2 regions of the Alteromonas sp. ABE4_545 genome follow, and region 1 is predicted to be linked to the other one. Evidence: predicted binding sites of a transcription regulator. Region 1 holds the regulator's gene; the other holds the start of a gene.
The links. Region 1 encodes NrdR, which represses ribonucleotide reductase genes. Its sites were predicted from a motif close to AAACACNANATNTNGTGTTT; they were not measured.
Positions count from the first base shown of each region.

Region 1 (16,612 bases):
AAACAAGCTATCGAGGGATTGTCAGTGATTGGGGTAAGTCAATTGAGTGAGGCGTTAGACGCCCTTTAATGTTTCGCGTGATACGAGATGATAAAGCGGTTGTTCTTTGCTTATGAACAACCGCGCTGTTTGCGGTTTACCTTAACCGTTAATCGTGTCGGCTAGATACGCCGCCAAATCAGGATTGGTCGTGAAAATAACATACTTGCTTGCATTTAAATCATAGTAAATTTCTATGTCTTCCATGCTAGTGACTTTGGTTAGCGCTAGGCTGTCTAGCCCTGAATCAAATTGAAGGTAAAGTGGGGCTACTACGCCCAGGTCATCATGAGTGATGGTGGTAACATAATAACTACCTTCAACGGTGCCGTCGTCGTCAGTGGCAGTAACGGTGCCAGTAGGCGAGTCTGACAACTCAGAAAAGTCTAAAGTGACATTTAACAGGCTCGGCGTAGATGTGCTACTGCTGTCTACTAACATATACCACGTCTGGCCAGAGAATGCCGTGCTGGTAAGTAACTGGGCCTCGAAAGGGTAGTCGATGCTGGATTCACTCCAGATTTCCAATTCGCCAGAAAGGGTATCAAAATTCAATGCGATTGATGGCATTAATGCCATAAAGGTGTCGGTTTGACTGCCGGTTGATACCAGACTGGTGTCATCGATCAGATAATCTCGTGTTTCCGTGTAAGTGTCGTTTTGATCGTACACTTCAAATTGCTTGTTTTCTACGTCAAAGGTCAGCGCTGTCTCGCCGTCAGAGGCTTGTACAGCGCTATTGGTGTGGTTGACATACCATGTTTCGCCAGCGCCCAAGTAATCACTGAGCGTAGTGTAATTGTTCACAATAGTGACACTATCATCAATGATCCGCGGTGTGACTAAATCTACCGCGTCATAGCCGTAGGTATTAATGTAGCTTTCCACTGCGGTAATTTGCGTCTTTAACAAAGTCATTAAGGCGTCGGTATCGTAATCACTGCCATAAATAGCCATATCATCCGCTAACCCACGGGCGACGGCGTGAATTTTAGTAGATGAATTCTTTCGAGAAGACGTCGACTTCAAAGAAATGTAGTTGCCAGACAAATTGTTACTGTTTAGATCTAATTCGTTGGCGATATCTGTTAACGTATAATCAGAATGGAATGCGAGGGTAGTATAAGGCGTCACCACAACGTTACCCGCCTCGGCAGCCAGGGTATATGAACGAGTCACAACACCCACTCTGTCTGCATCAAACGCTTCGCCCGCAACGACGTTAGCAATAATGGCATAAGCAGATTGCGCTTCAGTGATCACGATTTCGCCATTCTCGTCAGTATCACCAATGTATTCGTCGCTGTCTGCCACGCCATCTTGATTGCTGTCTATATAGACTTGAGCGGCAGTAAGGTATCCGTCCATAACGGTAATAGTGGTGTCTGTGCTGGTTTCAGACTCATCATCAGACGATGAGCTTGAGCCTCCGCATGCTACTAAACCGGGCAGGCAAAGTGTGGCGAGTAAAAACTTACGCGTAAATGTCATGGCATTCTCTTGCTTTTAGTTGTGGGTCATTGAGTTGACAGTTAGAGCAAGAGCTTATCGAAGATGTTCAGTAACCCCTATGTGTCATGCTGTAAATGTTTAGCAAAAACAATAAGGTAGTGTTATTAAATGTCAGTTAGTGTCAGTTTGGGTGGGCGAGAGCTACGCCGACGCGAAAATATGATCCAGTAGGGCGGTTAATTCTTGTTGTTCCAAAGTCTGTTTGCCGCTATTGAGCAATAATAAACGCCGTAAATCGGCCATTGAATTAACGTCGGTATTCACAATTTTCATGCCGGTATCAATAGTGGTCGAATTTTGGTGGTTGGGAGCGTCAGCGGTGTATGTTAGTAACACAGCGCAGGCAATGGCCGGACTTTCATCATTTGGTTTTAACGTAAGGGTGAATTGTGAATGTGCATGGCCCAATGCCGCTTGAGGCACTTGCACTTTAAAGCCTTGAATCGATACGTCGAGTATGGTCACCGGCCACGTGTTTTGCTGCGCGGAGAGCGTGCCATTGAAGTTGATTGGAATACGTGTAAATTGCCGTTGTTCTTGACGCATTATCTCTCACCACTGAAGATGTTATCACGTTTAGTGTAGCGCTATTTTCACCAACAAAAAAGTCGGGAGAGTACGAATACTTTCCCGACTTTTATCAATGAGGGTTCTACCAGATTATTTGGCGATTTTCTTGTATTTCAAACGGTGTGGCTCAACCACATCTTGACCATAAGTGTCTTTTAGCCAAGCTTCGTAGTCGGTGTAGTTGCCTTCGTAGAAATTAATCTTACCTTCATCGCGGTAGTCCATAATATGCGTGGCTACGCGGTCTAAGAACCAACGGTCGTGCGATATAACCATGGCGCAACCCGGGAACTCAAGCAGCGCATTTTCCAGTGCTCGCAGTGTTTCAACGTCAAGGTCGTTGGTGGGCTCATCCAGTAGCAACACGTTACCGCCAGCTTTTAATAGCTTCGCTAAATGCACACGGTTGCGCTCACCGCCCGACAAATCTTTGATGAATTTTGATTGGTCAGTACCTTTAAAGTTAAAGCGGCTACAATATGCGCGGCTATTAATTTCAAAGTTGCCAATACGGATGATGTCTTGGTCGTCGGAAATTTCTTTGTAAACCGTGTTGTTCTCGTCCATGTGGTCGCGGAACTGCTCAACGCTAGCAAGCTGTACCGTTTCACCCACAGTGATAGAACCTTTGTCCGCTTCTTCCTTGCCAGAAAGCATACGGAATAGGGTTGATTTACCAGCGCCGTTCGGACCAATAATGCCCACGATTGCGCCTTTAGGCACTTTAAAGGTGAGGTCGTCGATCAACAGGCGGTCGCCGTATGATTTACCCAAGCCTTCTACTTCAATGACCTTGTCACCTAATCGCTCACCTGGCGGAATAAATAGTTCGTTAGTCTCGTTGCGTTTTTGGTAATCGCCACTCGACAACTCTTCAAATCGTGCCATACGTGCCTTGCTCTTGGCTTGACGACCTTTAGGGTTGGTGCGTACCCACTCAAGTTCTTGCTTGATTGATTTTTGACGAGCGTTCTCAGCGCGTTCTTCTTGCTCAAGACGCTTGTCTTTTTGATCAAGCCATGAAGAGTAGTTGCCTTCCCATGGAATACCGTAGCCACGGTCAAGTTCTAATATCCAGCCCGCTACGTTATCCAAGAAATAACGGTCGTGGGTAATGGCTACCACTGTGCCTTCATAATCGTGTAGGAAGCGCTCTAACCAGGCTACTGATTCTGCATCCAAGTGGTTGGTTGGTTCGTCGAGTAACAACATTTCTGGTTTTTCAAGCAATAGCTTACACAGGGCTACGCGTCGACGCTCACCACCAGAGAGCTTGGTTACGTCGGCATCCCAAGGCGGTAGGCGCAAGGCATCGGCTGCACGCTCAAGGGCATTTTCTAAGTTGTGACCGTCTTTGGTTTGAATGATGGCTTCTAATTCACCTTGTTCTTTTGCCAATGCATCGAAATCTGCATCAGGGTCAGCATAAGCGGCGTATACTTCATCCAAACGCTTAAGGGCATGAGCGACATCAGCGACGGCTTCTTCAATGTTACCGCGTACGTCTTTGTCTTCATTTAATTGAGGTTCTTGAGGAAGGTAACCAATTTTCAAGCCGGGCTGTGGGCGAGCTTCACCTTCAATTTCGGTATCAATACCTGCCATGATGCGCAGTAAGGTTGATTTACCAGCGCCGTTTAGACCGAGTACACCAATTTTGGCGCCAGGGAAAAAGCTCAGAGAGATATCTTTTAAAATTTGTCGATTTGGTGGGACTATTTTACCCACTCTGTGCATCGAATATACGTATTGAGACATGTCATGTCCTTGGCAAAAATAAAGGGTTATTGTAATCAATATCAGCCAGTATTGACTATAACTTTCACCGTAACCGGTGGAAAACTGAACATTTATCTAGGCTGAGTAAAAGGAAAGGCGACGATGAGCCGAAAATCAAGTAGGATGACAACCAATTCAGGCATAGGGATAGTATTTTTATGACCAAGTCTTCTTTTACCCTGACAGAGCTAGCCGAACAAGTTGGCGGTGATGTAAAGGGCGACGGCAGTGTGGAATTGAACGGTGTGAACACCTTAGAAAAAGCCACAAACAGCCAAGTATCGTTTCTGACTAATATTAAGTATAAACCACAACTCGATTCTACCGATGCTGGGGCGGTGATTATCCACCCTAAATACGCAGACGAATACACGGGTGCCAGTTTGCTGCATAGCAACCCGCATGCGGCCTTTGCGCGCATTGCCCAATTGTTTGACACCACACCTCCTGTGGCTACGTCAAAACACGCGACCGCGGTGATTGACGATAGTGCAACACTGGGTGACAACGTCGCCATTGGCCCACATGCTGTTATCGAGAAAAATGTCATCTTGGGTAACAATGTGGTTATCGGGGCAAATGTGTACATCGGTGAAGGTGCTGTAATAGGCGATGGCAGTGTCATTCATCCCAACACCACAATTTATCATCGCGTTCGTATTGGTAAGCGCGTGAGAGTACACAGTCAAACCGTGATTGGTGCTGACGGCTTCGGGTATGCTAATGACCAAGGCACTTGGTTGCCGATCCCTCAAACCGGTTCAGTGGTGATTGGCGACGACAGCCAAATTGGGTCGTCGACGACGATTGATCGCGGCGCATTAGATGACACACGCATTGGTAAAAATGTGATCATTGATAACCAAGTGCAAATTGGCCACAACTGTGTCATTGGCGACCATTCTTGTATCTGCGGCGCCACGGGTATTGCAGGCAGTGCTACCATCGGTAAATATGTCATTATTGCAGGTGGATGCGGTATAAGCGGGCACTTGAGCATTTGTGATGGCGTGCAGGTGACAGGATACACAATGGTGGTGACAGATATCACCGAACCTGGCGTTTATTCGTCTGGCCAACCCGCCATGAAGAACCGAGAGTGGCGTAAAAACGTAGTCAGAAATAAACAGTTAGATAGCCTGTATTCACGTGTGAAAGCACTGGAGAAAGGTGAATAAACACAGCTTGGGCGCGATTCGTTTTGTTTGCTGTACACAATTATGACAATTCTGCGATAAAGCAGTATACATAGCGCCCAAAATGACTAGAATATGCGACTCGTTATCGCCATAGAAACGCAGTTAAGGAGCCTTCATGTTACCCCGCGAAATGAACATAGCCGATTTCGATCCTGAATTAGCCGCCGCTATTGATAAAGAAACGCAGCGTCAGGAACAACACATCGAACTTATTGCATCTGAAAACTACTGTAGCCCACGTGTAATGGAAGCGCAGGGTTCTCAGTTAACCAACAAGTACGCGGAAGGATATCCGGGCAAGCGCTATTATGGCGGTTGTGAGTATGTAGACATTGCCGAAGATTTAGCCATCGAACGCGCTAAGCAGCTTTTCGGTGCAGATTACGCAAACGTGCAGCCTCACTCGGGTTCACAAGCCAACTCAGCTGTATTTATGGCCTTGCTTAACGCAGGTGATACGGTATTGGGCATGAGCTTGTCTGAAGGTGGTCACTTAACACACGGTTCTCACGTTAACTTCTCTGGTAAAACCTACAATGCGGTACAGTACGGTTTGAACGAAGAGACGGGGGAAATCGATTATGATCAAGTAGAAGCTTTGGCTGAAGAGCACAAGCCAAAAATGATCATTGGTGGATTCTCTGCTTACTCTGGTATTGTTGACTGGCAACGCTTCCGCGCTATCGCGGACAAAGTAGGCGCTTACCTGATGGTAGACATGGCGCACGTTGCTGGCTTGGTAGCGGCGGGCGTTTATCCTAACCCTCTACCTCACGCGCACGTTGTTACAACCACTACGCACAAAACCCTTGCAGGCCCTCGTGGCGGCTTGATCTTGTCTGCCTGTGGCGATGAAGATCTGTACAAGAAATTCAATAGCTCAGTATTCCCTGGTAATCAGGGTGGTCCTTTGTGTCATGTTATTGCTGCAAAAGCGGTGGCGTTCAAAGAAGCACTTGAGCCAGAATTTAAAGTTTATCAACAACAGGTTGTGACCAACGCAAAAGCCATGTGCAAAGTAATGCAAGAACGCGGTTACAAAATCGTGTCTGGCGGTACTGACAACCACTTGTTTTTGTTAGACCTTATTGATAAAGATATTACTGGTAAAGATGCTGATGCTGCCCTTGGCCGCGCCAACATCACAGTAAACAAAAACTCAGTGCCAAAAGATCCACGCTCTCCATTTGTTACTAGCGGTCTGCGCATCGGTACTCCAGCAATCACACGCCGTGGTTTCAACGAAGCTGAAGCGCAACAAGTTGCAAACTGGATTTGTGATATCTTGGACAACATGGGTGACGAAAGCGTTGTAGAACGCGTTAAGAACGAAGTAATTGAGCTTTGCTCACGCTTCCCTGTATACCCATAAGCACTAGTTAATACAGGACATGGCCTGTGATACCACAGGCCACAGATAGAGAGGACTCACTATGTTTTGCCCATTTTGCTCCGCACAGGAAACAAAAGTTATCGACTCTAGGTTGGTGGCGGAAGGGCATCAGGTGCGTCGCCGTCGCGAATGTGCTCAGTGCCATGAACGTTTTACCACGTTTGAAAGTGCCGAGCTGGTCATGCCAAGAGTGATCAAACGCGACGGCACTATCGAACCTTTCAACGAAGAAAAGCTCCGCGCAGGTTTACAGCGTGCGTTAGAAAAACGCCCTGTAAATACAGAAAGTGTCGAGCAATGCATTCTTTCTCTGAAGTCTAAACTCCGTGCCACCGGAGAGCGAGAAGTAGAGAGTGAATTGCTCGGCAGCCTCATTATGGATGCCCTCAAGGAACTCGACAAAGTTGCCTATGTGCGCTTTGCATCGGTTTATCGTTCATTTGAAGATATTCGCGAGTTCGGTGAAGAAATAGCAAAATTAGGTGATTAATCACCATGACAGCATCGTTTTTGGTGGGTAGTCAAACCGCCAGTGCGCAAGATTACCGCTATATGGCATTGGCCATTCAACTTGCCAGTAAAGGCCGGTATACCACTTCGCCTAATCCACGAGTAGGGTGCGTGATTGTAGCGCCCAATAATGAAATAGTGGGCCAAGGTTTTCACATTCAAGCTGGCACTCCGCACGCTGAAGTCCATGCTTTGGCGCAAGCAAAATCACACTCACAAGGTGCAACCGCCTACGTCACTTTAGAACCTTGTAGCCATTATGGCCGCACACCTCCGTGTGCCGAAGCGCTGATTAAAGCTAAGGTTGCTCGTGTGGTGGTCGCCATGACCGACCCCAATCCTCAAGTGAGTGGTCGAGGCCTTAAAATGCTAACAGATGCGGGTATTGCCGTTACTACGCAGGTGATGGAGCAAGAGGCAATAGCGCTCAATCGAGGCTTTATCAAGCGCATGGTCCAAGGACAACCGTGGGTGACGGTGAAGATGGCAAGCTCAGTTGATGGCAAGGTGGCATTGCAAAATGGTGTGAGCCAATGGATTACAGGCCCTGCTGCCCGAAAAGATGTGCAACGTCATCGCGCAGCGTCATGTGTCGTGTTAACTGGCAGTGGTACGGCGAAGTATGACAATCCAAGCTTGTTAGTTCGCGCCACAGAATTTGATCTAACCGATTATCCCCTAACCGAATTGCGACAACCCGAGCGTGTGGTAATAGATAGCAAGGGGGTATTGTCACCCACATTGAAGATGTTCAACGACGGTCATCCCGTTACCCTAGTGTCGAATCAGCCACCTAATCAGGTATTTTCCCCGTCGGTGAAGCATTTAGCGCTTGATTCTGACGAACACGCCCACATTTCTCTTTCAGCATTATTGGATGAACTCGGCCGTGCTAGCCATAATGAAGTGTGGGTAGAAGCAGGTTCAGGCCTCACTGGCGCCTTGCTGGAGCAAGGGTTAGTGGATGAAGTGATTGTGTATCAAGCGGCCAAGATAATGGGGCCTGATGCACAAGACATGTTTTTAATTGATAAGCGTGAAACCATGGATAGTGTCCTGTCACTGTCGCTTCAAACGGTTGTACAGGTAGGGCAAGATATAAAAATGACCTACTTAACCCCTCACGCTCACCAACATATTTCTCAACCGGAGTAGACGTATGTTTACCGGCATTATTGAAGCCTTGGGTACCATCAAATCGATGGATCGCCGGGGCGAAGATATTCGATTAACCGTATCAGCAGGAAAGCTGGATATGTCTGATGTCGCGCTAGGAGACAGTATTGCGACCAATGGTGTGTGTCTCACCGTGGTGGATTTTGACCAATCAAGTTACAGTGTTGACGTATCAGCAGAGACCATTCGTTTAACGGGGTTTGCCGATTATCAACCGGGCATGCCTGTTAACCTGGAAAAAGCCATGCAGGTTAACAGCCGTTTTGGTGGTCATATTGTGTCTGGCCACGTTGACGGCGTGGGTAAAATCACCCAAGTTATTCATCATACCGATTACATCGAATTTTGGGTTAAAGCGCCTGACGAATTAGCTAAATATATTGCTCACAAAGGCAGTATTACCGTTGACGGTATTAGCTTAACCGTGAATAAAGTGAATGGTGCGGAGTTTATGCTGTGGATTATCCCGCATACTTTGCAAGAAACTATCATGAGTGAATATAAAGTGGGGTCAAAGGTCAATTTAGAAGTTGATGTTATCGCCCGCTACTTAGAGCGTTTAATGCTCGGTGATAAAGCTGCTCAAGCAGAAAAAACGTCGAATATTGATTTGGCTTTTTTAGCCGAAAATGGTTTTTTAAAACGTTAAACCCCACCCTACGATTGAATAAGAAAATATGACATTTAATACAAGCCAAGAAATTATTGAAGATATTCGCCAGGGTAAAATGGTTATCCTGATGGATGATGAAGACCGCGAAAATGAAGGCGACCTAATCATGGCGGCTGAGCACGTGACGCCTGAAGCGATCAACTTTATGGTAACGCACGCTCGCGGTTTAGTGTGTTTGCCTATGACACAAGAACGCTGCCGTAAGTTGAAATTACCCTTGATGGTAGATAAAAACCAAGCGCAGTTTTCTACGAACTTTACCGTATCGATTGAAGCGGCAGAAGGCGTGACAACAGGCATTTCGGCGGCCGACCGAGCCACCACAATTTTAGCCGCCGTTAACAAAGACGCGAAGGCGGAAGACATCGTTCAGCCGGGCCATATTTTCCCGTTGATCGCCAAAGACGGTGGTGTACTCAACCGAGCCGGTCATACCGAAGCTGGCGTTGACCTAGCGCGGTTAGCGGGTTGCGAACCGGCCGCGGTTATCGTGGAAATACTGAATGAAGACGGCTCTATGGCGCGTCGCCCTCAACTGGAGTCGTTTGCTAAACAACACGATTTGAAAATTGGTACGATTGCCGATTTGATTGAATACCGTAACCTCAATGAAACCACAATTGAAAAAGTGGCCGAATGTACCTTGCCCACAGAATTTGGTGAATTTGAATTACACACCTACAAAGATGTCATCGACAATCAACTACACTTTGCATTGAAGCGCGGTGAGATTAAACAGGACTCACCCACATTAGTTAGGGTTCACTTACAAAATACACTGAGTGATTTGTTGGGCTCTACGCGTGCGATTAATCGGTCTATGACGCTTCCCCAAGCGATGGAGCGCATTGCGAAAGAAGGCGGAGTTTTAGTGCTGCTTGGCAAAGACGAAGACATTGAAACGCAAGTGCAACGCTTTGCTGCGGAAGATCGTGGCGAGCAACCCACAGGTAAAAACTGGCAGGGTTCATCGCGTACAGTGGGTGTTGGTAGTCAAATTTTGGCTACCTTGGGCGTTAAACAGATGCGCTTGCTGAGCAAACCGATTAAGTATCACGCTTTATCGGGTTTTGGACTGGAAGTTGTTGAGTATATCCACGACTAATACATTGGGTTTCGTTGAAGGTGTGCTATACTTCGCGCCGTTTTGAAAATAGGGTTTAAGTGATGCAGGTAATTGAAGGCAATATCAGAGCCACAGGTAAAAAATTTGCAATTGTAGTGTCTCGTTTTAACAGCTTTGTTGTTGAGAGTCTGTTAGAAGGCGCATTAGATACGTTGGAAAGACACGGCGAAGTCAGTGATGAGAATATCACTTTGGTACGTGTACCTGGAGCTTATGAGCTACCGGTTGCTGCGAAAAAATTGGCAGAAAGCGGTAAATTTGATGCCATCATTGCATTGGGTGCAGTAATTCGCGGTGGTACACCTCACTTCGATTTCGTCGCTGGCGAATGCAACAAAGGCCTAGCTCAAGTATCACTTGAATATTCTATCCCTGTTTCTTTCGGTGTCATCACCACAGATTCTATCGAACAAGCCATTGAGCGCTCTGGCACAAAAGCCGGTAACAAAGGGTCAGAAGCAGCATTAGGTGCGCTAGAAATGGTGAACGTAATGGCTGAGCTTGATTCAGTAATCGGAGCCTAAGCGTGAAGGTATCTCCAAGACATCGTGCTAGAGAACTAGCAGTTCAAGGGATTTACTCTTGGCAAATGAGCGGTAACGATATCGCTCAAGTTGAACTGGCATTGGCAACAAGCAATAACATGGACGGCGTTGATATGTCGTTGTTCCAAAGTTTATTGCGCGGTGTAGCTAAAAACGCTAGCGAGCTTGATACAGCAATTAAACCTTATCTAGGCCGCTTGCCAGAAGAGCTAGACCCTATCGAAAAAGCAATCCTTCGATTGGCAACATACGAGCTTGTTCATTGTATTGATGTGCCGTTTAAAGTGGTGATCAACGAAGCCATTGAGCTAGCTAAATCTTTCGGTGCTGAAGAAAGCCACAAGTTTGTTAATGGTGCGCTCGACAAAGCCGTGAGAAAACTTCGTCAAAACGAAGCTTAATATCGTTTCGACAGTCAACCAGCGTAGTGGATCAACGAGTAAAGCGTTAAGTATACCGTGAAAGAATTTGACCTAATAAGTCGATACTTTGCCCAGGGAGGGCATCATCGCAAAGATGTACTTGTTGGCATAGGTGACGATTGTGCGGTGACGCAGATGCCTGCGAACCAACAACTCGCTATTACCACAGATACGCTGGTAGAAGGCGTACACTTCTTAAAGCAAGCACCGGCCCGTTCGGTTGCTTACAAAGCTGTAGCGGTAAACCTTAGCGACCTCGCCGCCATGGGAGCCGAACCTGCGTGGATCAGCTTGTCGCTATCGATGCCATTCTGTGATGAAGCCTGGTTAAGTGAGTTTGCCAAAGGCTTGTATGAACTCACCGAGTACTATTCGGTTCAACTGATCGGTGGCGATACCGTTTCTGGCCCGTTGTCGTTAACCATTACGGCACAAGGCTTTATCCCCCCAGACAATGCACTTAAACGCAGCAGCGCAAAGCCAGGCGATTGGATTTACGTTACAGGCACATTAGGCGATGCTGGTGCGGGATTGGCAATTTTGCAAAACCAACTTGAAGTCGCCGACGAAAATCGCGAGTTTTTAGTTAACCGACACCTGTATCCCACGCCACGAGTGATGGCGGGCACAGCGCTTCGACGCACTGCGAATGCCTGTATCGATGTTTCAGATGGTTTGGCCTCTGATATTCGTCATATCTTAAAAGCGTCGGGCTGTGGTGCGCAAATCCATATCGACCGTTTACCTATATCCACTGAGTTGTTCAAAACCGTTGGCGCCAAAAAAGCGTATGAAATGGCATTGACCGCCGGTGACGATTACGAGTTAATTTTTACCGTGAGCGAAGAGCAACGCGGTAATTTAGAAACCTCTCTTGCCAGTGCCAATGTACAGGCTACCTGTATCGGTCAAGTGAATGGCTACAATGGCCAGTGCGACTTTCGCCTTTATGATTCTCCCTACACACTGCCGGGAGAGGGTAAAGGCTACGAGCATAACTTTTAATGGACGCCGCGTTGAGGAAACGGGTAAGCCTACGCAACCCGATACACTTTTTAGCGCTGGGCTTCGGTAGTGGCCTTATTCCTTTGATGCCTGGTACGTTTGGTTCGTTAGCTGCCATTCCGTTGTTGCTATTGTTCATCCCATTAAGCCCTTGGGCACTGGTGGTAGCAGCCGTTTTAGCGAGCTGGATTGGTAATTACCTGTGTGACGTAACCGCCAACGATATGAAAGTGCATGATCATGGTTCTATTGTTTGGGATGAGATCGCAGGTATGTTCATCACATTTTGTTTTGTGCCGTTAACGGCGACAAACCTCGTTGTGGGCTTTGTGTTGTTCCGCTTGTTCGATATTCTCAAACCCTGGCCCATACGCTATGTCGATAAGCATGTTCACGGTGGCGTAGGGATTATGCTTGACGATATCATTGCAGGCATCATGTCTTGTGCCGTTATGCACCTGTTGCTTTTCAGCATTCTGTAATCGCGTAATTACTCAAGCAAAACGCGATATCTTTACACAGTTTCTTCCCGCTTTTTTTGCATCATAGAGCGCAATATCAGCCTGTTTTAAGATAGCCGGAAAGGTTTTAATATCAGCAGTACGCTGTGCCATACCGAAGCTACAACTAATATGCACGCGCTTCAATTCGGTTTTAGGATTGGCTTGTTTCTTTGGTGCTTTTGATGGGCGCGGTTTCTTCCTAATCACCAACGGGTAGTTGGCTAATTCTTCTCTGACTTGTTCAACAAACGGCAATACTTGGTCGGGGGTTTTTCCTGCAAACACAAGCGTGAATTCTTCGCCGCCATAACGATATGCCTTGCCACCGCCAGACACACGGCTTAAACGACTGGCAACGAGCTTGAGTACTTCGTCGCCTGTATCATGGCCCCAGGTGTCGTTAAACTTTTTAAAGTGGTCTACGTCGCACATAACCAAGGTGTACTTGCGGCCAAGCCCTTGAACAAGTTGCATTAATGCACGTCGCGAAGGAATACCAGTAAGTTCGTCTCGATAAGCCATATGAAATGCATCTTTTACCACGGCAAAGCATGCTACCACAGGCACAATGAGCCAGTAGTAGGGGGTATAGTGATAATGGTCTACCCAGTACATAAACGCTGGAGAAAGTGCAAACACCCATACGCAAGCCAGTGTACTAACATGAATGGCCGTTGTTCGTATGAACACCATTAAGGTACTGCTAAACAGTAATACGCCAACTACTACTGCTTCTAATGCCGTGTATGAGGCGGCAAGCGTTGAGGATAATTGATTCAACCCTTCATAGACCTGAGACAAAACTGGGTTGGCCAAAGGGTTGCCATATTTAAGCGCTGTATAGATGAATGCGGCGATAGCACCGAATAACACAACTCGTTGCAGTAAGCTTGTTATTCTTAACCCTTTTTCGCGTAGTACGAGCAATGCCGTTATTGCTCCGGCAAGGGCGATATAGCTCTGGTCTGCTTGAATAAACGGTAGAAGTGGCAATAACCACACTAAGAGAAGTAAACCCATATTGGGTAATATGACGCGAGCGCGCCCAAACCCTGCTGACAGCAAAATAGCCAGAATACATGCACAGCTTAATACTGACTCAAAATGTAGCCCTAAGGGGGCCAAAATTGGCGGTTGAAGCCACGTGGCAGCCAATCCGAGAAAGGCAAATAACAGCGGAATTAACAAGGCTCGAATAAAAGAGGTAATCGCAAACATAGTGACCTTTTATGAGGCGATTCAATCGAAAAAGGCGCGAACCTAGTGGGTACGCGCCTTTTGCATTATTTGTGCGAGTCTTTCGATTGACTGCCGGTAAATGCATTGACACGTGCAACAATTCCCGCAGTGTCCAAACCGTGCTCAGCATACATTTCGGTTTGCGTTCCTTGCGCGATAAAGCTGTCTGGTAAACCAAGCTGTAGCAGCTTATTGCTATACTGTTTAGACATCAGGTATTCGCCGACCACCGAGCCCGCTCCGCCCATTACACAGCCGTCTTCAAGGGTAACGAAATAGTCGTGGTCAAATACTAATTTATCGATAATTGCAGTATCGAGCGGCTTCACAAAACGCATGTCGATGACTGTGGCGTCTAGTGTTTCAGCCGCTTCTTTGGCATAAGGAAGTAACGTGCCGAAGTTTAAGATCGCCACTTTGCGGCCTTGCTTAATTGTACGGCTTTCACCAATCGTCATTGCGCTCATAGTTTGCTGAGCTTCGGTGCCGTCACCTGTACCTCTGGGATAGCGCACCACCGCTGGTACTTGTGCCTTATGGCCCGTGTATAGCATTTGACGACATTCGTTTTCATCCGCTGGCGCCATAATCACTAAATTAGGGATGCAGCGAAGATAGGCAATATCAAATGCACCTTGGTGAGTAGGGCCATCAGCGCCGACAATACCAGCACGGTCAACGGCAAATAACACGGGAAGGTTTTGCAGTGCCACATCGTGAATTAACTGATCGTAGGCGCGTTGCAAAAACGTGGAATAAATGGCTACAACGGCGTTGTAACCTTCTTTTGCCAAACCTGCAGCAAAGGTCACAGCGTGTTGTTCGGCTATTGCAACGTCAAAATACTGGTCGGGGTATTGTTGCGAAAATGCCACCATACCTGAGCCTTCGCGCATGGCCGGAGTCACTGCCATGAGCTTTGGATCGACCGCGGCCATGTCACACAACCATTGACCGAAAATCGCAGAAAAAGTGGGCTTCGACGGTGGTGAAACCGGAAGCGTGTCGTCTTCAGGGTTAAACTTAGGCACCGCGTGGAACTTAATTGGGTCTTTTTCCGCCTGCGGGTAACCTTTACCTTTTTTAGTGACAACGTGAAGAATTTGCGGGCCTTTTATTTTTCGCATATTTCGCAGTGTATCTACCACACCATTCACGTCGTGGCCGTCAATAGGGCCAATGTAATTAAACCCTAATTCTTCAAAAATTGTACCCGGTACTACCATGCCTTTGATGTGCTCTTCTGCACGGCTGGCAAATTCTTTTATCGGTGGCACGTTACTGAGCAGCTTTTTACCGCCGTCGCGGATGCTATTAAATAAATTGCCAGTAAGAAGACGGGCAAGGTGACTATTCAACGCCCCCACATTTTCAGAGATCGACATTTCGTTGTCGTTGAGCACAACGACCATGTCTTTCTTGATGTCGCCAGCGTGATTCAAGGCTTCAAACGCCATGCCAGCTGTCATTGCACCATCGCCGATAACGGCAACGACTTTTCGACCTTCCGCTTCTTTTTCTGCTGCCACAGCCATACCGAGAGCAGCACTGATAGATGTAGAAGAGTGACCGACCGCAAAGGTATCAAAGTCACTTTCTGGCGGCCAAGGAAACGGGTGCAAGCCCTCTTTCTTGCGAATAGAGCCCATACGTTCGGCTCGACCCGTCAAAATCTTATGGGGGTAGGCTTGATGCCCCACATCCCAAATTAAACGGTCGAATGGTGTGTTATACACATAATGTAAAGCAACGGTCAGCTCAACGGTGCCCAACCCCGAGGCGAAATGACCGCTACTTTGGCTCACACAAGTCAGTAAATACTGGCGCAATTCATCAGACAAGGTTTTTAGCTTATCTTGAGGAAGTTGCCTTAGGTCTTCTGGTGTTTGCGCGAGTGCCAATGTGGGATAATGCGCTAAATCTAAAGTCATTACTTGTTATTCTATTTTCTCTTTACGATATCACTATCAATGGTCTCGATTGACCATGAGATCGGTAAATGCGATCAGATATTCCGTATTGTAGGGGAAAGCGGCCAGCGCTTGAAGCGCTTGTGTGTGTAATCTTGTTAATTCTTCACGCGCACCGTCTAAACCGAGTAAAGCGGGGTAAGTATTTTTACCTTGAGCTTCATCTGAACCCATTGGTTTACCTAGCTGTGCGGTACTGGCGGTTACATCTAATATGTCGTCCTGTACTTGGAACGCAAGCCCAATACTACGAGCGAATGTTTTTAACGTGTTCAAATCGTTATCACTAATATCTGGGCATACCGCGGCAGACATAGACACACACGCCTCTAGCAATGCGCCAGTTTTTAAACGGTGTAATTGTGTTAATCGATCAACATCAATTGATTTACCCGTTGCGGCGAGATCAATCGCTTGGCCACCACACATTCCTAGGTAACCACTGGCTTTAGCCAGAATCTTAACGAGCTCAAGTCGCTGCCCATGAGCAAAATCACTCATTGGGAATTCAGCAAGTACAGTAAATGCTTGTGTTTGCAATGCATCGCCAGCAAGAATCGCTGTGGCCTCGTCAAATGCGATGTGACAAGTGGGTTGCCCGCGACGTAAATCGTCGTCATCCATTGCTGGCAGATCATCATGAACCAGCGAGTAAGCGTGAATGCATTCAATGGCAACGGCGATAGCCAGCTGATCTTTTTTAGGCACATCCAACGCATTGCCCACTAGGTGTACGAGCAATGGGCGCATTCGTTTGCCACCTGCTAATAATGCGTGTTGCATCGCCTGCTTTAAGCGCAAGGCATGATCAGGCAAACTTTCTACTAGCGCGAGCAGTGCGGCATCTGTGTCTTGTTTAATGCTGTTGTGTAAGGACGTAAAGTCCATATCAATCCTCGTCGCTCACGAAATCTTCTAAATTCGCTTGGCCATTTTGCTCGAGCAGTATTT
Region 1 covers NZ_JBSWYY010000007.1:8,916-25,527, reverse strand. The annotation lists gene radA (DNA repair protein RadA) at 1-69, shown strand, start outside; gene ACXAH6_RS08670 (hypothetical protein) at 142-1,530, opposite strand; gene ACXAH6_RS08665 (PilZ domain-containing protein) at 1,693-2,097, opposite strand; gene ettA (energy-dependent translational throttle protein EttA) at 2,212-3,879, opposite strand; gene lpxD (UDP-3-O-(3-hydroxymyristoyl)glucosamine N-acyltransferase) at 4,059-5,078, shown strand; gene glyA (serine hydroxymethyltransferase) at 5,215-6,471, shown strand; gene nrdR (transcriptional regulator NrdR) at 6,533-6,982, shown strand; gene ribD (bifunctional diaminohydroxyphosphoribosylaminopyrimidine deaminase/5-amino-6-(5-phosphoribosylamino)uracil reductase RibD) at 6,988-8,157, shown strand; gene ACXAH6_RS08635 (riboflavin synthase) at 8,162-8,827, shown strand; gene ribBA (bifunctional 3,4-dihydroxy-2-butanone-4-phosphate synthase/GTP cyclohydrolase II) at 8,856-9,956, shown strand; gene ribH (6,7-dimethyl-8-ribityllumazine synthase) at 10,019-10,501, shown strand; gene nusB (transcription antitermination factor NusB) at 10,504-10,923, shown strand; gene thiL (thiamine-phosphate kinase) at 10,981-11,949, shown strand; gene ACXAH6_RS08610 (phosphatidylglycerophosphatase A family protein) at 11,949-12,431, shown strand; gene ACXAH6_RS08605 (GGDEF domain-containing protein) at 12,444-13,670, opposite strand; gene dxs (1-deoxy-D-xylulose-5-phosphate synthase) at 13,736-15,622, opposite strand; gene ispA ((2E,6E)-farnesyl diphosphate synthase) at 15,659-16,549, opposite strand; gene xseB (exodeoxyribonuclease VII small subunit) at 16,551-16,612, opposite strand, start outside.

Region 2 (16,612 bases), on a different contig from region 1:
ACAAAATATTACCTCAGTAATTCGCAATATTCAGCAATTAATTCCCTTTCCTCTCATCTATACTCAGCATCTTTATAATTTTATAAAATCATCCAAGCACATTTTATAGGAGTGCGATTATGCTGGTCGGTGTACCAAAAGAAATAAAAAATCACGAATACCGCGTTGGCTTAACCCCTGCGGCAGTGAAAGAGTTCGTTGCTCATGGCCATCAAGTTATGGTGCAAACGCTGGCAGGTGACGCAATCGGCTTCACAGATGAAATGTATGTTGATGCTGGCGCAACTATTGCTGCAACAGCCGAAGAGATTTTCGCAGCTGCGGAAATGATTGTGAAAGTGAAAGAGCCACAGCCGAATGAATGCAAAATGTTGCGCAAAGGCCAAACACTCTACACTTATCTTCACCTTGCTCCAGACCCAGAACAAACCAAGCTATTGGTAGCATCTGGCGCAACTTGTATCGCGTATGAAACTGTGACTGATGATCGCGGTGGATTACCCCTTCTTGCACCAATGAGTGAAGTAGCCGGCCGAATGTCTATTCAAGCGGGCGCACATTATTTGGAAAAAGCCTACGGCGGTAGCGGCACTTTGCTAGGCGGCGTACCAGGTGTAGCTCCGGGTAAAGTATTAGTTATCGGTGGTGGTGTTGTGGGCACACAAGCAGCGAAAATGGCCCTAGGCCTAGGTGCGAATGTGACCATTCTCGATCGCTCTCTACCTCGTCTTCGTCAACTTGACGATATCTTTAATGGCCAAGTGAATACGGTGTATTCAACAGTTGATGCTATTGAGCATTACTCTTCAACGGCTGACCTCGTAATTGGTGCGGTACTTATTCCAGGTGCGGCAGCGCCTAAGCTACTTAACGAAGACCACATCAAAGCAATGAAAAAAGGCTCGGTGTTGGTAGATGTTGCCATTGACCAAGGCGGTTGTTTCGCAACATCAAAAGCGACAACACACCAAGACCCCGTATACATGGTTGACGATGTAGTACATTACTGTGTAGCTAATATGCCTGGCGGTGTTGCTCGCACCTCTACTATGGCACTAAATAATGCCACCTTGCCATTTGGTTTGGCATTAGCCAATAAAGGCCCTCGTCAAGCCATGCTAGACGACAAGCACTTATTGAACGGCTTAAATGTTCACGAAGGTAAAGTGACATATAAAGCGGTAGTCGACGCACTAGGCGAAGAACTTAACCTCACCTACGTACCTGCAGAACAAGCATTAAGCTAAACAAAGCGTAATTAGCATACTAAAAAGCCCTGTCTCGAAATATTCGGTACAGGGCTTTTTGTTTGATACCAATAATTGTTTTTATAACGCGCTTAAGCTCGTATTAACGTCACTAAGCACGGCTAATGGATTTTCAGCCTTAGTAATTGGACGACCCATCACTAAATAACTCACGCCAGCAGTAATAGCATCAACAGGTGTCATCACCCGCTTTTGGTCACCTACGTCAGCACCAGCAGGACGAATACCCGGTGTAACCAACAAGAAAGATTCATCGTGAAACTCTCTCAACATTACCGCTTCTTGGGCAGAACACACAATACCGTCTAATCCGGCTTTTGCCGTCAAGGCTGCCAATTTCTTCACCTGGTCTGCAGGTGTTGTATTGGGTACTACATCAGCGAGCTGGGCTTCATCCATACTAGTCAGTACGGTTACCGCTATCAGTTTTGTACTTGGATTTGATGAGTTAGCGATGGCTTCTTTCGCGGCACGCATCATCACTTCACCACCTGAAGCATGTACGTTAACCATCCACACGCCTAATTCGGCTGCCGCTTTACAAGCTTTAGCTACCGTATTGGGAATATCGTGAAACTTCAAATCGAGAAACACATCAAATCCTTTTTGCACCAAGCTTTTGACAAATTCAGGGCCAAAAAGCGTGAACATTTCCTTGCCCACTTTGAGTTTACATTGTTGAGGATCGACTGAATCGACAAACTGGTTAGCTTTAGCGAGATCGTCAAAATCTAGCGCTACGATAACGAGTGAAGTATCTTGCATGGGGATAACTTATTCTCCGTCGAGGCCTTTGATGGGTTTCACCAAGCCCCACTTTTTACACGATGGACATAACCAATAAAGTTTATGACCGGAAAATCCACAGCTACCACAACGATATTTGGGGCGCTGTTTAATTTGTTGCTCTACGAGCTCAGACAACAATTGTAAACTAGTTGATGCTGGGTTGTCTTTTTGCAGTTGCATGTGCAACTCCATTAAGCGCTTAAACCCTTTCATTGTGGGTGTTTTTTGTAGTTGCGACAGCAAGAAAGCCGCGGCTTCATCGGTTTCGCCTCGCTGAGCAAGAATATTTGCCATCGCCAAATAACTAGACGCACATTGTTGCCAATGGGTTTTTAGCAGTGTTTCTAAACGTTCGTGTTCACCAGTCTTGTCGGCAACACTTTCTAATTTAGGGATAGCCTCGCCAAACCAGGATAAATCGTGTTCAGCGACTTGTGCTAGGTAATACCATGCGTCTTCATGGTTGCCCTGCTCTATTGCAAGTTCACCCAGCATTAACCATGGTCGTACTGCACGAGCATCTGCGTTCACGGCATGTTGAAGGAGCTTATGCCCTTGTTCAAGCTCACCGCCATCGAGCGCTATTTGTGCTTCTTCACAGTAGAAATGAGAGAGCTTTTCACTCACATCGTCGTTATCACCGTGACAACCCACCATACGCTCTGCGAGTTCAATGGCTCGAGACCATTCTTTGGTTGTTTGATAGATACTGAATAGCTGTTGTTGGGCATTCCAATAGTGCTTATCACTATTCAGTAGTTGTAAATATGCGTTCTCGGCGCGCTCCAGAAACCCTGCTTGGGTATAATCACGCCCCAATTCCATTAATGCGTTTTCGCGTTGTGATGGTTGAATTTCGTCTCGGCTAACCAGGTTCTGATGGACTTTGATGGCGCGGTCAATTTCGCCGCGATGACGAAAAAAATTTCCCATCGCAATGTGGGTTTCCACTGTATCACTATTTAAATTGATCATTTTGATCAGGGTATCAACCGCTTTGTCGGGTTGATCAGAAAGCAGGAAATTCAGGCCTTTGTAATAGTGCTTGGAGAGAATGCTAGATTGTTTACGCTGTGCTTGACGGACGCTATTGCGACCCATAATCCAGCCATAACCTGCTGCAACCGGTAAGAGTAAAAACAACAGTTCCAGCATAATTAATTTTCTTTAGACAATTTTTTTAGTTTAGCGTTAAGAGAAATCACTTTGACGCGAAGCGCCAACCAACTGGTCATCATGATCAAACAACCAATAACAGCGCCTAAGCCTAGGGTAATGGCAATCAGTGTAGATAATCGAATATCAGATTTGGCAATCAGATAATTCACGCTCACTACAGTATCGTTTTGAGAGCCAACTAACATGGCAAACCCAAGTATCAATACAATGAGAATAAGTGAGAACAATCGTTTCAATGCAAGAACCCTGAAATATAAGTTACCTTCAGGATAGCAAAATGCGAGTCCTGTTTACATCATCAGGCATAAAAAAAGCACTGATAAACAGTGCTTTTTTTCAAGTAGTTAAGCTACAGCCTCATTAACCCGGTCACGTAACTCTTTGCCCGGTTTAAAATGTGGCACATATTTCCCATCTAATTTTACGGTTTCGCCCGTCTTAGGATTACGCCCAACACGAGGTGCACGGTAATGTAGAGAGAAACTACCAAAACCTCGAATCTCGATACGATCACCCTTTTGCAGGGTTTGCGCCATCTGTTCAAGCATTTCTTTAATTGCAGTTTCAAGCTCTTTAGCAGGAATATGGCGAGCTTGATCCGCTAGCCGCTCAATTAACTCAGACTTGGTCATATTAACCTCTATGTCAAATAAGTTCCAAACAGCTACATAACACAGGTGTACGTTAACCGTACACCTGATAGCAGATTATTATTCGCCTTTAGCAGCTTTGAAAGCTTCAGCCATCGCGTTGGCAAAACCAACATCTTCTTGCTGATTAACTTTATCGATAGCTTCTTTTTCGTCAGCCTGATCTTTAGCTTTAACAGATAGGTTAACAACGCGGTTCTTACGGTCAACGCCCATAAATTTCGCTTCGATGCTATCGCCTACATTAGCGATTTCAGTTGCGTCTTCAACACGGTCACGTGACAAGTCACCAACACGGATGTAGCCTTCAACTTCTTCTGCTAGGTTAACGGTAACGCCTTTCGCGTCTACAGCTGTAACTGTACCATTAACGATAGCACCCTTCTTGTTATCTGTCAGATACTTATTGAAAGGATCTTCTTCAATCTGCTTAACGCCTAGAGAAATACGCTCACGCTCTGGGTCGACTTGTAGTACAACTGCAGAGATTTCGTCGCCTTTCTTATAGTCACGTACCGCTTCTTCGCCTGTCTTATTCCAAGAAATGTCAGACAAGTGAACAAGACCGTCGATGCCGCCGTCAAGACCGATGAAGATACCGAAGTCAGTGATTGACTTGATCTTACCAGACACTTTGTCGCCCTTCTCGTGAGAAGATGCGAAAGTTTCCCAAGGGTTAGCAATGCACTGTTTAAGGCCAAGAGAAATACGACGACGTTCTTCGTCGATTTCAAGAACCATAACTTCAACATTGTCACCAAGGTTAACCACTTTAGATGGGTGGATGTTCTTGTTAGTCCAATCCATTTCTGAAACGTGAACTAGACCTTCAACGCCATCTTCGATTTCTACGAAGCAGCCGTAATCAGTTAGGTTAGTTACTGCACCAGAAATCTTAGTGCCTTCTGGGTAACGGTTTGCAATTTCTTGCCATGGATCGTTGCCCATTTGCTTCATGCCCAAAGATACGCGTTGCTTATCTTTGTCGAACTTCAGAACTTTAACGTTGATTTCGTCACCAACGTTTACGATTTCACTTGGGTGCTTAACGCGCTTCCAAGCCATATCTGTGATGTGTAGAAGACCATCTACGCCACCCAAATCAACGAATGCACCGTAATCTGTAAGGTTCTTAACGATACCTTTGATTTCGTGACCTTCTTCAAGGTTAGAAAGAAGTGACTCACGCTCTGCACTGCTTTCTGCTTCGATAACTGCACGACGAGAAACAACAACGTTGTTGCGTTTTGCATCTAGCTTGATAACTTTAAACTCAAGCTCTTTGCCTTCAAGGTGCGTAGTGTCACGAACTGGACGTACGTCAACCAATGAACCAGGCAAGAACGCGCGTACACTGTTAACTTCAACAGTGAAACCGCCTTTAACTTTACCGTTGATAACGCCTTTAATAGTGGCTTTATCTTCGTAAGCTTTTTCTAGCTCAACCCAAGCTTCATGACGCTTCGCTTTTTCGCGAGATAGGATAGTTTCACCGAAACCGTCTTCAACAGCATCTAGTGCTACGTCAACAGTGTCACCGATTTCGATTTCAAGCGTACCTTCAGCGTTTTTGAATTGTTCAGCTGGGATAGCACTTTCTGATTTCAAGCCTGCGTCAACAAGAACGATGTCTTTGTCGATTGATACAACAGTACCTTTAACGATCGCACCTGGGCGAGTTTCTAGTTCCTGTAAGCTTTCTTCAAAAAGTTGTGCAAAATTTTCAGTCATAGGTTTAAATTTTCAATAAAGTTGATATCCACGCCTCAATCCGGTAAGCGAGGGGTTATTAAATTTCGTCATTACATCCTGTTATGACAGGTCCTGAAGTTCAGGGGCACAATGTAAAATGTTCGCCAGAATTATCTGCGCGATTTAACAATTTCCATTGCTTTATCAAAGACTTGGTTAATATCCAAATCCGTTGAATCTATTACAATTGCATCTTCAGCCGGTACCAATGGCGCCACCGAACGATTCATATCTCGCTCGTCTCTGGCTTTGATATCGGTTAAAAGGCGCGCAATATTAACATCCATGCCTTTGTCTTTCAACTGGTCAAAGCGACGCTGGGCGCGAGCTTCGGCACTGGCTGTTAAAAATATCTTTACCCCTGCATCGGGGAAAACCACGGTTCCCATGTCTCGACCGTCAGCGATTAACCCCGGCGATTCCTGAAATGCGCGCTGACGGCGTAACAAAGCTTCGCGAATTCGCGGTAACGCCGCGATAGAAGAAGCGACCGCGCCGACTTCTTCAGTGCGAATGTCATCGGTGACATCTTCGCCTTCTAAGACAATGCGGCGATGCCCGTCTTCTGTTTCAAAGCTCACATCTAAGCCAGTTGCTAACGGCACAATAGCCTCTTCATCATCGGTTGGTAAATCATGATGAAGTGTTGCCACCGCTAACACGCGATAGATCGCACCACTGTCGAGTAAGTGATAACCAAGTTTTTCTGCCAGTAAACTGCTTAAGGTGCCTTTTCCTGCACCACTCGGGCCGTCAACTGTGACCACGGGTATTGGATGCATACCTGCTCCAGATATTTTAAATTGTTGTAAAAATCGCGCGCAATTATACGCGTATAGGGCGAATACGCAATGACGCATATCAAACGTCATTGCGTGATATTCCGTTAATCTTGCATGTTAACGGTATAAAGTGACTTCTTAATGGCAGATTGTGGCAAATCGCGTGAAATAATCTGGGAAGGTTTTTGCGGTGCAACCTGGGTCGTTAATTGTCACCGGTGTATCACTTAAGCTCACCAATGAGAAACACATAGCGATACGGTGATCGTTATACGTATCAATTGCTGCATGGGTGAGTTTTTCAGGCGGGGTAACCACTATATAGTCGTGCCCTTCCTCGACCGTAGCACCTAACTTCATAAGTTCAGTCGCCATCGCATTTAAGCGGTCGGTTTCTTTCACTCGCCAGTTATAAATATTGCGGATTGCTGTGGTGCCTTCTGCAAAGAGTGCGGTTGTGGCGATGGTCATGGCTGCATCAGGAATGTGATTCATATCTAAATCTACACCTTTAAGCGGTTGCCCATGAACAATCACACAATCGTCATGCCACTCAATCTTTGCGCCCATCGCTTCAAGCACATCGGCAAATCGGATGTCGCCTTGAATACTGTTTTTACCAATGCCCGTTACTTTAACCGTACCGCCCTTAATTGCACCTGCCGCAAGGAAGTAAGACGCCGACGATGCATCACCTTCAACCAAAAAGCGTTCTGGAGCAACGTAGCGCTGACCCGCAGGAATGACAAAATGCGCATAGTCTTGGTTTTCAACGGTAACACCAAACTTCGCCATTGTGTCTAGGGTAATATCTATATAAGGCTTAGAGACTAACTCACCCTTGATATGAATGCGTGTCTCACCTTCCATCAGAGGTGCTGCCATGAGTGCGGCAGTGAGGAATTGGCTAGACACACTGCCATCAACAGTCATGTCACCACCTTGAAGCCACTTACCCTTAATATGAAGCGGTGGATACCCATCATTTTTAAGATAGTCGACCGACGCGCCCACTTGTCGAAGGGCATCAACTAAATCACCGATAGGACGCTCTTCCATTCTAGGCTCGCCGGTTAGGGTAACATCAACATTGGATGCAGCTAAAGCCGCACACAAAGGACGCATTGCCGTTCCTGCGTTACCCAAGAACAGTGATTTATGACTATCGGTAGTGAAAACACCGCCTAAGCCGGTTACGCGGCACTCAGTACGGTCTTCATTAAGGGAATAACTCACGCCTAGTTCGGTGAGTGCATTGAGCATATGACGAATGTCGTCACTATCTAGTAAGTTAGTAACTAATGTTTCGCCGTCGGCAAGGGCCGCAAGCAAGAGCGCTCGGTTAGACAAACTTTTTGAACCCGGTACATTTACCGTACCACTGATAGATGCAACTGGGTGTAAGGTTAACTGCTCGACCTGACTCATCCGTGGCGCCTCTCAAAATCACTCATAAAATCAGCTAACGCCTGAACACCTTCGATTGGCATAGCGTTATAAATACTTGCGCGCATACCGCCTACAGAACGGTGACCTTTTAACGCTAGCAATCCAGCGGCTTTAGACTCTTCAAGGAACACTTTATCCAAGTTTGCATCATGTAGTTGGAATGGCACATTCATGCGTGAGCGGTTTTCAGCGTGAATAGTGTTTCGATAGAAACCTGAACCATCGATTGCACCATACAGCAGTTCAGCTTTCGCTTGGTTTCTTGCTGCCATAGCCTCTGTACCACCCTGCTCTTTGATCCACTTAAAGACCAAACCAGCCAGATACCATGAGAACGTGGGAGGTGTGTTATACATAGAGTCGTTGTTCGCCATCAAGGCATAATCAAAAATTGATGGGATAACGTTCTGAGACTGACCAATAAGGTCGTCGCGTACAATCACTACGGCTAGACCTGAAGGACCAATATTCTTTTGTGCGCCAGCATAAATCACACCGTATTTAGATACGTCTAGTGGCTGAGACAAAATAGTAGAAGACATATCGGCTACAAGTGGCACTTTGCCAGATTCAGGCAACCAATCAAAAGCAACACCGTCTACCGTCTCATTTGGACAAAAGTGAAGATAAGCAGCGGATTGATCTACCTGAGATTCTGTAACGCGTGGTACATAACGCAAGCCATCTTGTTCAACCGACTCGCCCATGACTTGCGCATTGTTGTACTTACTGGCTTCGCTCACTGCACCTTTAGACCAAGAACCAGTCACTAAGTGAAGTGATAGGTCGTCAGGTTTTGACAAGTTTAGCGGTACAGCGGCAAATTGACCTCGGCCACCGCCTTGAGAAAACAGCACCTTGTAATTGTCTGGGACATTTAGCAAGTCGCGAAGATCTTGCTCCGCTTGCGCGGCGATTTCAATAAAGTCAGCGCCACGGTGGCTGACTTCCATAATAGAACAACCGGTATCATGCCAGTTAGTAAACTCAGATTGAGCCAGTTCCATTACAGGTGCGGGTAGCATGGCTGGCCCAGCACTAAAATTAAACACGTTTTTCATGAGCTTTGTTCAACACCTTTAATGACACATCCACAAACCGTTTATAAAAAACGAAGTGTGGCTATGAAAAAACAAGCGGCTTAAGCCGCTTGTTGGATTATGACGACTACGCTTCCTGCCTAAGCGGGAAGCCCTCGCTTTTATTCTTCTGTCGTTTGCTCATTGCCGTCAGTCGTTTGATCTGCGGCAGCATTTTCTTCAACGGTGTTTTCCCCGTCTTCAATAAACTTTTCGTCGGTTTCAACTTCTTCAATACGTTGAAGACCCACAACGCTTTCATTCTCACCGGTACGGATCAATCGAACGCCTTGTGTGTTACGACCAACCGTAGAGACTTCGCTCACACGAGTACGAACAAGCGTACCCATATCGCTGATCAACATGATTTCGTCGTTTTCATCAACTTGAACAGCACCAACAACTTTACCGTTACGCTCTGTTACCTTGATTGATACTACACCTTGTGTAGCACGGCTCTTGGCTGGGTATTCAGCTAGCGGCGTACGCTTACCAAAACCGTTTTCCGTTGCGGTAAGAATAGCACCATCACCACGAGGCACGATGAGTGATACCACACGCTGACCTTCTTGCAGCTTGATACCACGAACACCTGTTGCAGTACGGCCCATTGGACGTAGTGCCAGAATCTCTTCACCGGTTTCAGGGTCGCGCTTCACTTCGCCCGTTTCAGAATCACGCGCTTTCTCGTTAAAGCGAACCACCTTACCTTCGTCAGAGAACAACATAATGTCGTCATTGCCATCGGTAATCGCTACCCCGATTAATTCGTCACCTTCGTTGAGGTTAACAGCAATAATACCGCTTGAACGAGGGCGAGAGTATGAACTCAAATCGGTTTTCTTAACCACACCATTGGCTGTTGCCATGAGTACGTAGTTGTTTTCAGTGAATTCTTTAATTGGCAAGATAGCAGTAATACGCTCATCGGCTTCTAGCGGCAGAATATTCACAATCGGACGGCCACGTGCATTACGGCTAGCCAGTGGTAATTGATAAACCTTCAACCAATACAAACGACCGCGTGTAGAGAAGCACAAGATATGATCGTGAGTATTTGCAACAAGCAGTTTCTCGATGAAGTCTTCATCTTTCATACGAGTTGCAGCTTTACCTTTACCACCACGGCGCTGTGCTTCGTAATCAGAAAGCTTCTGATATTTCACGTAGCCTTCGTGAGACAAGGTTACCACTACGTCTTCTTGTTCAATCAAGTCTTCAATATCAATATCGTGACTTGCCGCTGTAATCTCAGTACGACGCTCATCGCCGAATTCATCACGGATTTTTTCTAGTTCTTCGCGAATCACTTCCATTAGTCGCTCAGGGCTACCTAGGATGTGAAGTAACTCGGCGATTTGTTCGAGTAACTCTTTGTACTCGCCCAAGATTTTTTCGTGCTCAAGACCCGTCAGTTTGTGCAAACGAAGGTCAAGAATCGCCTGAGCCTGTTGCTCAGTCAGGTAGTATTTGCCGTCGCGAATACCAAACTCTGGCTCTAGCCAATCTGGGCGAGCAGCATCGTTACCGGCTCTTTCAAGCATTTCGGCAACATCACCTAAATCCCAACCTTGTGCAACTAGGCCTTTCTTCGCTTCAGCAGGGCTTGGTGAAGCCTTGATCAGCTCGATAACTGGGTCGATGTTAGCCAACGCAATGGCCAAACCTTCCAATACGTGAGCTCGGTCACGGGCTTTACGTAATTCGTAAACCGTACGACGTGTAACAACTTCACGACGGTGAAGAACAAAGGCTTCCAATACTTCTTTCAGGTTAAAGACTTTTGGCTGACCGTTGTCCAATGCCACCATATTAATACCGAATACCGTTTGCAGCTGGGTATTGGCGTATAAATGGTTAAGTAGAACTTCCGCAGACTCATTGCGTTTTACTTCAATAACAATGCGCATACCGTCTTTATCAGACTCATCGCGCAGAGCCGAAATCCCTTCTACTTTCTTCTCTTTAACTAGCTCTGCGATCTTTTCGATCAAGCGAGCTTTGTTAACCTGATAAGGAATCTCATGAACGATAATGGTTTCTTTACCGTTATCTTCTGTTTCGATTTCTGCTTTGGCGCGAAGGTAAATCTTTCCACGCCCAGTGCGATAGGCATCGTCGATACCTTTTCTACCGCTGATCATGGCAGCAGTTGGGAAATCTGGGCCGGGAATGTACTCCATCAATTGCTCAATGCCGATTGATGGGTCTTCGATTAACGCCACACACCCATTAATCACTTCCGTTAGGTTATGTGGAGGTATGTTAGTTGCCATACCTACTGCAATACCTGACGAGCCATTTACTAGCAAGTTGGGTACTTTTGTCGGTAATACTTCTGGGATTTGCTCTGTACCGTCGTAGTTAGGTACAAAATCTACTGTTTCTTTTTCGAGGTCAGCAAGTAATTCATGGGCAATTTTTGCCATGCGCACTTCGGTGTAACGCATTGCTGCTGCTGAGTCACCATCAACAGAACCAAAGTTACCTTGACCATCAACCAACATGTAGCGCAGTGAGAATGGCTGAGCCATACGAACGATTGTGTCGTAAACCGCAGAGTCACCATGTGGGTGATATTTACCAATTACGTCACCCACCACACGGGCAGACTTTTTGTATGGCTTGTTAAAATCGTTTTTCAGTTCATTCATCGCGAACAATACGCGGCGATGCACTGGCTTTAAACCGTCTCTTACGTCGGGCAAGGCGCGCCCAACAATAACGCTCATTGCATAGTCAAGGTAGGAATTCTTTAGCTCTTCCTCAATATTGACGGGGAGAATTTCTTTAGCGTTATCAGTCATAAACTGCTTGGTCCCTTATTAGGTTTGTCACTTACCGCCTTCTTGCTCGAATCCTGTCTCGAACAAACTGCTTTAGTCGGCAGCGATCGCTTATTATGGGTATAGTAGTAACCCATGACTATAACATCGGTGAACGGAATTATGTAGCGCTTAATCTCGATAATCTTCGACTTATGTGTTGAGCGAATAAAATTTGTTCAGCTAACAGAATATATTGAAATACGCCGTCCCATTTGCGGCTAATTTAAGGTATGTTTATACGCCATAAAGAAGCTCTCGATCGCCCTGATCGCAATTTATGGACAGAACGAATACATAATGGCAAACGTTGATCATAAAGAAATAGAAAAATTCAGTGAGATTGCTGCCCGTTGGTGGGACCCTGAAAGTGAATTTAAACCTCTCCACCTTATTAACCCGTTACGTTTAGATTTCATCGAACTGCACGCAAAGGGTCTCTTCGACAAAAAAGTGGTCGATATCGGCTGTGGCGGTGGCATTCTTGCAGAGGCAATGGCAAAAGCCGGCGCTCATGTCACGGGTTTAGACATGGCAGAAGCGTCATTAGAAATTGCCAAGCTACACGGCTTGGAGTCTGGCGTGGCGGTTGATTACCACTGTATACCTGCAGAAGTGTTCGCAGAAGAACACGCTGGCCAATACGACGTTGTAACGTGTCTTGAAATGCTCGAACACGTACCCGACCCGGCTTCCATCATCGCGGCTTGCGCCAAACTGGTTAAACCGGGTGGCCATGTATTCTTTTCTACGTTAAACCGCAATATAAAGTCTTATCTCATGGGCATTGTCGGTGCTGAATATCTGTTGGGTTTAGTGCCTAAAGGCACCCATGATCACGGCCGCTTTATTAAGCCTTCAGAATTGATGCGGATGACGGATCAGGCGGATCTGTTTGCACGCGATATCACCGGGCTACATATGGATCCCGTGATGCAAACCTTTTACCTTTCAGATAAAAACGTTGACGTAAACTATTTACTGCATTGTGTTGCACCTGAATAGTTAACACAACATCTAGTGATATTAAACAAATAGTAACACTATATATCGTGATTTTATAAACAGTGATTTTTTGTAATAAATTGTTTTAACGATCACAAAAAAAGATTTTTTTTCTTGCATTTGATTTAACGACGGTAGATCAAAGACTCTCAAGTGAGTCAACACTAACCTGAATTTAGACTCGGTCTAATTGGCTGAATAACCACCAGATGTTGGGTTGCATTACGGCTCAAACCTCACTATCTTGTGGTTATTCTGAAACGGACGCACAACTCTCTTAATACAGAGTGTCATCAGAGCGCGATTCAGATCCGTCCGATCCGACGGCAAGAAAAAACAGTAAAACGATAAACTGGGCATTGATGCCCTCGCTTCAAGCGCTAACAGATAACGGCCAGTAAATAATGAACAATAATCTAACTGTCACTAAACGTAACGGTGTTAAAGAGCCCATCGATCTGGAAAAAATTCACAAGGTTATTACGTGGGCTGCTAAAGGCCTACAACATGTGTCTGTTTCTCAGGTAGAAATCAAAGCTCAAATTCAGTTCTATGATGGTATTAAAACTGAAGAAATTCATGAAACTCTCATCAAGTCTGCGGCAGATCTAATCTCAACTGATGCACCAGATTATCAATATCTTGCTGCGCGCTTAGCGATCTTCCATTTACGTAAAAAGGCCTACGGTGATTTTGAACCGCCTGCGCTTTTCGATCACGTTAAGAAGATGGTTGAAAACGGCAAATACGATGAGCACTTGTTAGCAGACTACTCGGCTGAAGAATTCGCAGAAATGGATTCTTATATCGACCATTGGCGCGATATGAATTTCAGCTATGCGGCAGTGAAACAGTTAGAAGGTAAGTATTTAGTTCAAAACCGTGTAACGGGTGAAATTTACGAGAGTGCGCAGTTCTTATATATTCTCGTTGCAGCTTGCTTGTTTGCAAACTACCCCAAAGACACTCGTTTGAGTTATATCCGTCGTTTCTACGATGCAGCTTCTACTTTCAAGTTGTCGTTGCCTACGCCCATCATGGCCGGTGTACGTACACCAACGCGTCAATTTAGCTCATGCGTACTCATTGAGACAGGCGATAGCTTAGATTCAATTAATGCAACAGCCAGTGCCATTGTAAAATACGTGAGCCAACGCGCCGGTATCGGTGTTAACGCAGGACGTATTCGCGCACTAGGTAGCCCTATCCGCGGCGGCGAAGCTTTCCACACGGGTTGTATCCCATTCTATAAATACTTCCAAACGGCAGTAAAAAGCTGCTCTCAAGGTGGTGTTCGCGGTGGCGCCGCTACCCTGTTCTATCCGCTTTGGCACATGGAAGTAGAATCACTGTTGGTATTGAAAAACAACCGTGGTGTAGAAGAAAACCGCGTTCGTCACTTAGACTACGGTGTACAGTTCAACAAGTTGATGTATCAGCGCATGATGAAAGACGACTACATCACTTTGTTTAGCCCATCAGACGTACCAGGTTTATACGACGCATTTTTCGCTGACCAAGACAAATTTGAAGCGCTTTACGTGAAATACGAACAAGATGAAAGCATTCGTAAAAAGCGTATTAAGGCGATGGAATTATTCAGCTTGTTTATGCAAGAGCGTGCAAGCACTGGCCGTATTTATCTGCAAAACGTTGACCACTGTAATACACACAGTCCGTTTAACCCTGAAGTAGCGCCTGTACGCCAGAGCAACTTGTGTCTTGAGATTGCTTTGCCAACTAAACCGCTTAGTCATGTTAACGACGAAGAAGGCGAAATTGCCCTTTGTACGTTGTCAGCGTTTAACCTTGGCGCAATTCAATCACTTGATGAATTTGAAGAGTTATCAGACCTTGCTGTACGTGCACTAGACAACCTTTTGGATTATCAAGATTACCCCGTTCCAGCAGCATACAATGCGACGATGAATCGTCGTACATTGGGTGTTGGTGTGATCAACTTTGCTTACTACCTAGCAAAAAATGGCGTTAAATATTCAGATTTCAGTGCGAACAACTTGATCCACAAAACCTTCGAAGCCATGCAATATCACTTGTTAAAAGCTTCGAACAACTTGGCGAAAGAGAAAGGCGCGTGTCCGAAGTTCAACGAGACCACCTACTCTCAAGGTATTTTGCCTATCGATTCGTACAAGAAAGATGTAGACAGCATTTGTAATGAACCATTACACCTAGATTGGGAAACGCTTCGCGAAGAAATCAAAACGCACGGTTTGCGTAACTCAACCCTGTCTGCATTGATGCCTTCAGAAACCTCTTCACAGATTTCAAATGCGACAAACGGTATTGAACCACCGCGTGGCCACATCAGTATCAAGTCGAGTAAAGATGGTGTGTTGAAGCAAGTAGTGCCTGAGTACGAGCGCTTGAAAGACAAGTACGAGTTATTGTGGGATATCCCTTCTAACGACGGTTACTTGCAGCTTTGTGGCATTATGCAGAAGTTTGTTGATCAAACCATTTCTGCTAATACAAGCTACGACCCAAGCAAATACGAAAATGGCAAAGTGCCAATGCGTTTGTTGTTAAAAGACCTTCTTACCGCTTACAAACTTGGTGTGAAGACGCTTTATTATCACAACACGCGAGACGGCGCGGCAGATACCGCTTCTCTTGAAGTAAAACAGCAAGAGCAGAAGCCTCAAGCCCAAGAAGTGGTGATTGAGGAAGATGACGATTGTGCTGGCGGTGCATGCAAAATTTAGCATGCACCCTGCCCCTGTTTTTAACGTAATGTTCGTATTTAGCAAATAAGTGATTAGAGAGCGATGAAATACACGACTTTTAACCAAGAAAGTGTGAACCCATTAGTCGAACCAATGTTTTTTGGTAACCCAGTAAATGTTGCCCGTTACGACCAACAGAAACACAGTATTTTTGAGAAACTTATCGAGAAGCAAATCAGTTTCTTTTGGCGTCCAGAAGAAGTTGACGTATCTCGCGATCGCGTTGACTTTCAAAAGCTCACCGACCCAGAGAAACACATTTTTATTTCAAACCTGAAATATCAAACCCTGCTCGACTCAGTACAAGGTCGAAGCCCCAACATTGCTTTTTTGCCTATTATTTCATTGCCTGAATTAGAAACTTGGGTTGAGACATGGTCTTTCTTTGAAACCATTCACTCACGCTCTTACACCCACATTTTGCGTAACTTATTTTCTGATCCAAGCGAAATCTTCGAAGATATCGTGGTGAATGACGAAATTAAACGTCGCGCAACGGATATTTCAAAGTACTATGACGACCTCATCTTTGCGACTCAATTGTGGCAAACACAGGGAGAAGGCGTACATACCGTTAATGGTGAAACCCACACTATTAATCAGCGCGAATTAAAGAAAAAACTATTCTTGTGCATGAACTCGGTCAATGCCCTCGAAGCGATTCGTTTTTATGTGTCATTCGCGTGTACCTTTGCTTTTGCAGAGCGTGAGTTGATGGAAGGTAACGCTAAAATCATTCGCCTCATTGCCCGCGACGAGAACCTTCACCTTTCTTCTACACAACATATCTTGAACCTATGGGCGAAAGGTAAAGACGATCCTGAAATGGCAGAGATCGCCGAAGAGTGTAAAGACGAAGCCAAAGCGATCTTTATGAAAGCGGTTGAGCAAGAAAAGCAGTGGGCGGAATACTTGTTCCAATACGGTTCAATGATTGGCTTGAACAAAGATATTCTTTGCCAGTACGTGGAATACATTGCGAACCACCGCATGGCCGCTATCGGCATGGGACAACCTTATGACGTGACAAGTAACCCATTACCTTGGATGAATAATTACTTAAATTCAGACAACGTACAGGTTGCAC
Region 2 covers NZ_JBSWYY010000029.1:18,558-35,169, forward strand. The annotation lists gene ald (alanine dehydrogenase) at 120-1,247, shown strand; gene pyrF (orotidine-5'-phosphate decarboxylase) at 1,329-2,033, opposite strand; gene lapB (lipopolysaccharide assembly protein LapB) at 2,043-3,212, opposite strand; gene ACXAH6_RS17690 (LapA family protein) at 3,215-3,472, opposite strand; gene ihfB (integration host factor subunit beta) at 3,581-3,868, opposite strand; gene rpsA (30S ribosomal protein S1) at 3,947-5,617, opposite strand; gene cmk ((d)CMP kinase) at 5,749-6,420, opposite strand; gene aroA (3-phosphoshikimate 1-carboxyvinyltransferase) at 6,559-7,848, opposite strand; gene serC (3-phosphoserine/phosphohydroxythreonine transaminase) at 7,845-8,930, opposite strand; gene gyrA (DNA topoisomerase (ATP-hydrolyzing) subunit A) at 9,071-11,755, opposite strand; gene ubiG (bifunctional 2-polyprenyl-6-hydroxyphenol methylase/3-demethylubiquinol 3-O-methyltransferase UbiG) at 12,074-12,778, shown strand; gene nrdA (class 1a ribonucleoside-diphosphate reductase subunit alpha) at 13,183-15,504, shown strand; gene nrdB (class Ia ribonucleoside-diphosphate reductase subunit beta) at 15,568-16,612, shown strand, end outside.
Region 2: the regulator NrdR is predicted to act here: its motif matches at 12,979-12,998, upstream of nrdA (class 1a ribonucleoside-diphosphate reductase subunit alpha).